Regions from separate parts of the Obesumbacterium proteus genome, predicted to be linked through region 1. Evidence: predicted binding sites of a transcription regulator. Region 1 holds the regulator's gene; each other region holds the start of a gene.
The links. Region 1 encodes sigma-54, which starts transcription at its own class of promoters, with help from an activator protein. Its sites were predicted from a motif close to GTTGGCACANNTTTCGCTNT; they were not measured.
Positions count from the first base shown of each region.

Region 1 (2,208 bases):
TGACCCAATCTCTGTTATTGATATTAAAAAAATTATCGAACACCTGCGCGACCGCGGTTTGGGCGTATTGATTACCGACCATAACGTGCGTGAAACGCTAGACGTTTGTGAACGTGCTTATATCGTGAACCAGGGCAACCTCATTGCTCATGGTACGCCAGCTGAAATCTTGGCCGATGAGCAGGTTAAACGCGTCTATCTGGGTGAAGAATTCCGTCTGTAACGGCGGCTATCTTGCGTCATATTTACCCTGTGCCATCGAGCAGGGTATACCGCACGGTGGTCTTCATGCGGCCGGACTCTTTTTAGTTTAGCAGGCACTCTGCTTACACCAATGGAAATGAGCTCGCGATTATGAAGCAAGGTTTGCAACTCAGGCTAAGTCAGCAGTTAGCGATGACTCCACAGCTGCAGCAGGCGATTCGCCTGTTGCAATTATCAACGCTAGAGCTTCAGCAAGAGATTCAACAAGCATTAGAAAGCAACCCGCTGCTTGAACAAGATGACACTCACGATGAAATCGAAACTTCAACGGAAGAAGTCAACGAAGAGCTGGACACACGCGAACAGCTAGAGCAGCCGGATATGCCGGAAGAACTTCCTCTCGATGCCACATGGGATGAAATCTATACGGCTGGCACCCCATCAGGTACAGGAACGGACTACAGCGACGACGAGCTGCCGATCTATCAGGGTGAGACGACCCAGACCCTGCAAGACTATCTGATGTGGCAAGTTGAACTCACCCCGTTTAGCGATACCGATTTAGCTATTGCCACCGCCATCGTCGATGCCGTGGATGATACCAGCTACCTCACCTCTTCTCTCGACGATATTTTAGAGAGCATGGGCGATGAACACGTCATGATGGATGAAGTCGAGGCGGTACTTAAACGCGTACAGCGTTTCGACCCCGTCGGCGTCGCCGCCCGCGATCTGCGTGATTGCCTGCTCGTTCAGCTCTCACAGTTTACCGATGGAACGCCGTTCCTTATCGAAGCCCGCCTCATTGTTGATAAGCATTTAGATCTCTTAGCGAATCACGATTTCCGTAATCTGATGCGTTCGACTAAGCTAAAAGAAGATGTCCTTAAAGCGGCGATGCAGCTGATCCAAACGCTCGATCCACGCCCAGGACTTTCTATTAACACCGGTGAGTCTGACTACGTGATCCCTGATGTTCTGGTACACAAACATCAAGGGCGTTGGGCCGTTGAATTAAATCAGGATAGCGTTCCACGTCTTAAAATTAATCAGCATTACGTTTCGCTCAGCGCACAAACCCGAAGCGATAGCGATACCCAGTTCATCCGCAGTAATCTGCAGGAAGCGAAGTGGCTGATTAAAAGTCTGGAAAGCCGTAATGAAACCTTGCTGAAAGTGTCACGCTGTATCGTAGAACAGCAGCAGGCATTTTTTGATAATGGTGCTGAGTTCATGAAGCCGATGGTGCTGGCCGATATTGCCCAGCAGGTCGAAATGCATGAATCCACCATCTCGCGCGTAACAACGCAGAAGTTTCTGCACAGCCCGCGAGGCATATTTGAACTGAAATATTTCTTCTCGAGTCACGTCAGTACCGAAGATGGCGGCGAAGCCTCCTCAACGGCGATTCGTGCACTCGTGAAGAAACTCGTTGCGGCGGAGAACCCTGCCAAACCGTTGAGTGACAGCAAGCTAGCGACCTTGCTTGCCGATCAAGGTATTATGGTTGCCAGACGTACCGTTGCTAAATACCGAGAGTCTTTGTCCATCCCACCGTCAAACCAACGCAAACAATTGGTTTGACCATAACAGAGAAGGAAGACACTATGCAGCTCAACATTACCGGACACCATGTCGAAATTACCGAGGCTTTGCGCGAATTTGTTACCACAAAATTTGGCAAGCTAGAGCAATATTTTGACCGAATAAATCAGGTTTATGTGGTACTGAGCGTGGAGAAAATCCAGCACATTGCGGAAGCAACGGTACATATTAACGGCGGTGAGCTGCATGCTACCTCGGAGCAGCTAGACATGTATGCTGCGATTGATACTCTGGTTGATAAGCTGGCGCGCCAGCTCAATAAACATAAAGACAAATTGAAACAACACTAGCGTTTAAATAGTTTAAACGCCTGCTGACTTCATCGGCCTGTTTCTTCCATGAAACGGGCCGATAAGCCATCATGGGGAGCATGAAAAATCAGCCCTTTGGTCTGATTTA
Region 1 is NZ_CP014608.1:1,384,555-1,386,762, reverse strand. It holds gene lptB (LPS export ABC transporter ATP-binding protein) at 1-223, shown strand, start outside; gene rpoN (RNA polymerase factor sigma-54) at 355-1,788, shown strand; gene hpf (ribosome hibernation promoting factor) at 1,812-2,099, shown strand.

Region 2 (2,208 bases), 640 kb from region 1:
ACAGGATGCGGAGTCATGCGAACACGTTCCATCTCTTCCTGACGCAGTTTGATGTAAGCGTCGATCGCGTCGTTGGTGAACACGCCACCGCGGGTCAAGAATTCACGGTCAGCATCCAGACAGGCTAGCGCCTCGTCCAGAGAGCCCGCAACGGTTGGGATCTCTTTCGCTTCTTCTGGTGGCAGATCGTACAGGTTTTTATCCATCGCATCGCCAGGATGGATTTTGTTCACAATACCGTCCAAGCCTGCCATCAGCAGTGCCGCGAAGCACAGGTATGGGTTAGCCGCTGGATCTGGGAAGCGAACTTCAATACGGCGACCTTTCGGGCTGGCGATAACTGGAATACGGATAGAAGCAGAACGGTTACGGGCAGAGTAAGCCAGCATAACAGGTGCTTCGTAGCCTGGGACCAAACGCTTGTAGGAGTTGGTGGTTGGGTTTGCCAGCGCGTTGATCGCTTTAGCATGTTTGATTACGCCGCCAATGTAGTACAGCGCCATTTCAGACAGGCCCGCGTATTTGTCGCCTGCGAACAGGTTAGTTCCGTTCTTAGACAGGGACATATGGCAGTGCATACCAGAACCGTTATCGCCAAACATTGGTTTTGGCATGAAGGTCGCAGTTTTGCCGAATGCGTGAGCCACGTTGTGAACCACGTATTTGTAAATCTGAATTTCGTCAGCTTTTTTGGTCATGGTATTGAAGCGGGTTGCCACTTCGTTCTGACCGGCGGTTGCAACTTCATGGTGATGAGCTTCAACCACCAAACCCATGTCTTCCATGGTCAGACACATGGTAGAGCGGATGTCCTGTGAAGAATCGACAGGAGGTACAGGGAAATAGCCGCCTTTCACCGCTGGACGATGGCCTTTGTTGCCGCCTTCGTATTTGGTGCTGGAGTTCCATGCGCCTTCGATATCGTCAATAGCTACGTGGGAGCCACGAATGCTGCTGCCGAAACGAATGTCATCGAACAGGAAGAATTCTGGTTCAGGCCCAAACAGAACGGTGTCTGCGATGCCCGAAGAGCGCAGGTAATCTTCTGCACGCTTAGAGATGGAGCGTGGGTCGCGGTCATAGCCCTGCATGGTGCCTGGCTCAAGAATGTCGCAACGGATAATCAGAGTTGGTTCTTCAAAGAATGGATCAAGAACCGCAGTGCTTGCATCTGGCATCAGCACCATGTCGGATTCGTTGATACCTTTCCAGCCGCCGATAGAGGAGCCGTCAAACATTTTACCTTCTTCAAAGAAGTCGGCATTGACTTGATGAGCAGGGATCGTAACGTGCTGTTCTTTACCTTTAGTATCAGTAAAACGCAGGTCTACGAATTTGACTTCATGCTCATTCAGCATTGTTAATACGTGTTCAGCGGACATACTCTACTCCCGGTTGCCTAAGGTCGTCGTGGAACGAATCTGTATATATAAATGGTTTTTTCACCATAAATTTATACAAGCTAAAACCATGCCAACTTTACAAATCGCTCGGAAAGCGCATAATTGGCGTATCTGGTGATAGGAGACTATGCACCAGAATCGAATTCCGCACCAGAATGGTGCAGTGTAAGATTTCATATGCACCATTCCAGTGCAAATTGTTCATTCCCGCGCCGTTTGGCATCGTGAATAGGATCACAAACTCACCTTTTTACGGTTGTTTATAAGAGATGCTTGTGATCTTGTTTAGTCCCTCGCTTATTACGTGTACAATAGCGCGCTATTTCTAATGCCTGAGGCAAAGCTGTGATCGAAAATCTGCGTAACATCGCCATTATTGCGCACGTTGACCATGGGAAAACTACCCTGGTTGACAAGTTGCTACAACAATCCGGCACGTTCGGTGAACGTGAAGAAGCAACTGAACGCGTAATGGACTCCAACGATTTGGAGAAAGAGCGTGGGATTACCATCCTCGCGAAAAACACCGCCATTAATTGGAAAGACTACCGTATCAACATCGTGGATACCCCGGGGCATGCTGACTTCGGTGGCGAAGTTGAACGTGTAATGTCTATGGTTGACTCGGTACTGCTGGTTGTTGACGCAATGGATGGCCCTATGCCGCAGACCCGTTTCGTGACCAAAAAAGCATTTGCTAACGGTCTGAAACCAATTGTGGTTATCAACAAAGTTGACCGTCCGGGCGCACGTCCTGACTGGGTTGTCGATCAGGTCTTCGACCTGTTCGTTAACTTGGACGCAA
Region 2 is NZ_CP014608.1:746,605-748,812, forward strand. It holds gene glnA (glutamate--ammonia ligase) at 1-1,382, opposite strand, end outside; gene typA (ribosome-dependent GTPase TypA) at 1,749-2,208, shown strand, end outside.
Region 2: glnA (glutamate--ammonia ligase) is a predicted target of sigma-54. The motif match lies at 1,459-1,478, and genes of this name have one in related genera.

Region 3 (2,208 bases), 1.8 Mb from region 1:
GACGTTAAACGCGACTGGGAGATCATTAGCCTGATGTCCACCGCGATGGGTTACCCAATGCACTACAACAATACGCAGGAAATCTGGGACGAACTTCGCGAACTGTGCCCGATCTACTACGGCGCGACCTATGAAAAAATGGCCGATCTGGCCTACATTCAATGGCCATGCCCAACGCTCGAAAGCCCAGGGACGTCTTATCTGTATGAAGGCGGTAATTTCGATACCCCTAACGGTAAAGGTCAGTTCTATACCTGTGAATGGCGTCCGCCGATTGATAAAGTCAGCGACGAATTCCCAATGGTATTGGCGACCGTGCGTGAAGTGGGTCACTACAGCTGCCGCTCTATGACCGGTAACTGTAAGGCACTGGCTGCACTGGCAGACGAACCCGGCTTTATCCAAATCAATACTGAAGACGCCAAACGCTTTGGCATTCGCGATCAGGAACTGGTTTGGGTGCGTTCACGTCAGGGTAAAGTCATTACCCGCGCCAACGTGAGCAACCGTCCAAACAAAGGTGCGGTCTATATGACGTATCAATGGTGGATCGGTGCCTGTAACGAGCTGGTCGCAGAAAACCTGAGCCCGATTACCAAAACGCCAGAGTACAAATACTGTGCCGTCGCGGTAGATGCCATCAAGGATCAGGAAGACGCCGAGCAGTACGTCGTTCGCGAATACGACAATATCAAACGTCGTCTGCGCGAAACGGCAGAAGGTTAGAGCTAGGTCGTTAAACGTAAATGCCCCGTATTGTTTTCAGCAACGCGGGGCATTTTTATCATTTTGGATTCTCATTTTAAGAACGCTAACGTCCATGAGTTCAGATACCTAAAATCGCAATCCACGCCTTTTTATCAAATCAACACGTCCATTATCACCGCCAAGATCAACGAGTGAGATCTCCATTCCAACGATAATGTTGCCGATGTCGTGTCGCGCAAATTATTCGACACTTATGTCGAATTTCCCTGTCGAGCTTGCAATTTAGTGCGCTATTTTTTGCGTTTAAAAAATAAGATTAGAAAGCAACTCTATAATTTAAAACAAAAAAACACCCATACAAATACAGTTGGCATGATGTGTGCTTACTAGTACCGATAAGCAATCTGAGCATAGGCAGGTTCTTTCTGCCTCACTAAATATAATGAGAAATCAGGAGTTAATTGATGAACCGGTTCGTCATTGCAGATCCTAAAAAATGTATCGGCTGCCGCACCTGTGAAGTCGCCTGCGTCATGGCTCACCGTGAAGACAGCGAACTTCACAACCTGTCCAAAGACAACTTCACCCCGCGCATTCACGTCATTAAAGGGGAAAACGTCAGTACAGCGATCCTGTGTCGCCAATGCGAAGATGCCCCTTGTGCCAACGTCTGTCCAAACGGTGCCATTACTCGCCAAAAAGACTTTATCTATGTGTCACAGGAAAAATGTATCGGCTGCAAAACCTGCGTGGTTGCTTGCCCATACGGCACCATGGAAGTCATCACTTCTCCGGTCGTTCGTCAAAATGGCGCCTCTGCCATGATGGTTTCGTCTAAGGCTGAAGCCAACAAATGCGACCTGTGTCATACCCGCGCCAATGGCCCTGCGTGCGTTGAAACCTGTCCAACTAACGCATTGAAGCTTATTGACCGCAATGTCATGCAAGACATGATCAATGAAAAACGCCGCCGTGCTGCGCTCGATACCACAATCGATTTCATGTTCTAACGGTTTCACATTTTAACGCTTTCATCTCATGCAGTTTTGAATCCTATTGATTGAAGTTGCCGTTTACATGCTGCGACTTCAAAACCAAAAGGCTTGATTAACAACCATTCATTATCCCCGGTTCGGGGTAAGGTCTCGTTATGAATTCACCTACAGTGAATAACTCAATCGTTGTCAATAATCTCGACGTTGTGAAAAGTAAAGTCGTCACCGTCTGCCCCTACTGCGGCGCAGGATGCAAAATCAACCTCTGTGTTGAAAACGGTAAAATAGTCCGTGCCGAAGGCGCAAACGGCGTCACCAATCAGGGTGAGCTTTGCCTGAAGGGCTATTTTGGCTGGGATTTTCTCAACGATACAAAACTGCTAACGCCGCGCTTAAATGAGCCAATGATCCGCCGAGAGAAAGGCGGAAAATTTGAAGTCGTCTCTTGGGATGAAGCCATCAGCTATACCGCGCAGCGCCTAAAAGAAATCAAACAAAAATATGG
Region 3 is NZ_CP014608.1:4,619,968-4,622,175, forward strand. It holds gene fdhF (formate dehydrogenase subunit alpha) at 1-726, shown strand, start outside; gene hydN (electron transport protein HydN) at 1,173-1,718, shown strand; gene fdhF (formate dehydrogenase subunit alpha) at 1,859-2,208, shown strand, end outside.
Region 3: hydN (electron transport protein HydN) is a predicted target of sigma-54. The motif match lies at 1,075-1,094, and genes of this name have one in related genera.

Region 4 (2,208 bases), 2.2 Mb from region 1:
GTTTGGCTTCAGCGCCGAAGGCTCGATTGGCGTGGGCGTGCTTTACGCTTTCATTAACTATTTAGGTCGTCTGAATGAGCCTTTGATTGAGCTCACGAGCCAACAGTCCATGATGCAGCAGGCCGTTGTTGCCGGAGAGCGCATTTTCGAGTTAATGGATGATGCCCAGCAGAATTACGGTGGCGATATTCAGCCTTTGCAGAGCGGGCGCGTTGATGTTAACAACGTGACTTTTGCCTATCGGGAAGGTCGCCCTGTTTTGCAGGATATCAATCTGCATATTGCATCACGCGGATTTGTGGCATTAGTCGGGCATACTGGCAGCGGTAAATCGACGCTGGCTAACTTGCTGATGGGTTATTACCCGGTTAATCAGGGAGAGATCTGCATTGATGGTCGTCCGATCCCTACGCTGAGCCATCAGGTTTTGCGTGAAGGCGTAGCGATGGTTCAGCAGGATCCTGTGGTGATGGCTGAGTCGGTTATGCATAACGTGACGCTTGGCCGCGATATCAGTGAGGCTCAGGTTTGGAAAGCGCTGGAGGACGTGCAGCTTGCACCGCTGGTCAGAAGCTGGCCGCAGGGCATTCAAACCCAACTGGGTGAGCAGGGAAATAATCTGTCCGTAGGGCAAAAGCAGCTGTTAGCAATGGCGCGTGTGCTGGTTCAGGCTCCTCAAATTCTTATTCTGGATGAGGCAACGGCTAATATCGATTCCGGTACCGAGCAGGCGATTCAGAAAGCGCTCAATGTGATTCGCCAACAAACAACCTTGATTGTTATTGCTCATCGATTGTCGACTATCGTAGATGCTGACTCTATTCTGGTTCTGCACCGAGGACAGGCAGTGGAACAAGGTTCGCATCACGAACTACTGGCTAAGCAGGGGCGTTACTACCAAATGCACCAGCTGCAATTAGTGGGAGAAGCGCTGGCGGCTGGATTGCATCAAGAATCGCCGACGATCTAAATATTTTCCGCAGCTAAAAAGCCGGTTGTTATGCCACGGATGCATAGCACCGGCTTTTTGTTTTCTACAGCGTTCATTATGGTAACCCAGTCTGTGCATTTGCAGTGCATAGCAGCCTAGAATTGTGTAAAAAAAATGCACCGTATTTTCCCTGATTGCACGCTATTGGTGCGTTTTTGAGAAATACCTCACGTTTTATCTGCTGTAACTGAGTCCCTCCTTCCCTAAAACCAGCATTTTCTTCCATCAACGAGCCTTATGCAAAGTTGGCATAGCCTTTGCTCATGTTAATGCGTAGACGAAATTAATCGGAGTTATGTGAGGAGAGGCCGTATGAAGCTTGTAACCGTGGTAATTAAGCCGTTCAAACTGGAAGACGTACGTGAAGCCCTTTCCTCTGTTGGGATTCAGGGACTGACCGTTACCGAGGTGAAGGGATTTGGCCGCCAGAAAGGTCACGCCGAGCTATATCGTGGGGCAGAGTACAACGTGAATTTCTTGCCCAAAGTGAAAATTGATGTGGCGATTGCCGACGATCAACTCGATGAGGTGATCGATGTCATCAGTAAATCCGCCTACACCGGAAAAATTGGCGACGGAAAAATCTTTGTTGCCGAACTACAGCGCGTTATTCGCATTCGTACCGGTGAAACCGACGAAGCGGCTCTGTAATTAATAACTCACACAGATAGGGATGGATTAATGATGAAAACACGCTTATCCACTTTAGCTCTGGGGAGTGCTTTATTACTACCCGGTGCCGCCATGGCCGCAACGCCAGCCGTAGCAGATAAGGCTGATAACGCCTTTATGATGATTTGTACCGCGCTCGTTCTGTTTATGACCATCCCAGGCATTGGCCTATTTTACGGTGGATTATTGCGCTCCAAAAACGTGCTGTCCTTAATGACACAGGTGATGGTGACCTTTGCCACCATCTGCGTGCTGTGGGTTGTCTATGGCTACTCTTTGGCGTTTGGTGCCGGTAGCGCCATTTTTGGTAACCTCGATGAAGTGATGCTGAAAGGGATTGGGCTAACTGATTTAACCGGCTCATTCTATAAAATGATCCACGTTGCGTTTCAGGGATCATTTGCCTGTATTACCGTGGGGCTGATTGTTGGCTCGTTTGCAGAACGTATTCGCTTTTCAGCGGTGCTGATTTTCGCCGTACTATGGTTCACGCTCTCTTATATTCCGATGGCTCATATGGTGTGGGGCGGCGGATATTTAGCAGC
Region 4 is NZ_CP014608.1:4,194,057-4,196,264, reverse strand. It holds gene DSM2777_RS19555 (SmdB family multidrug efflux ABC transporter permease/ATP-binding protein) at 1-970, shown strand, start outside; gene glnK (P-II family nitrogen regulator) at 1,304-1,642, shown strand; gene amtB (ammonium transporter AmtB) at 1,676-2,208, shown strand, end outside.
Region 4: glnK (P-II family nitrogen regulator) is a predicted target of sigma-54. The motif match lies at 1,236-1,255, and genes of this name have one in related genera.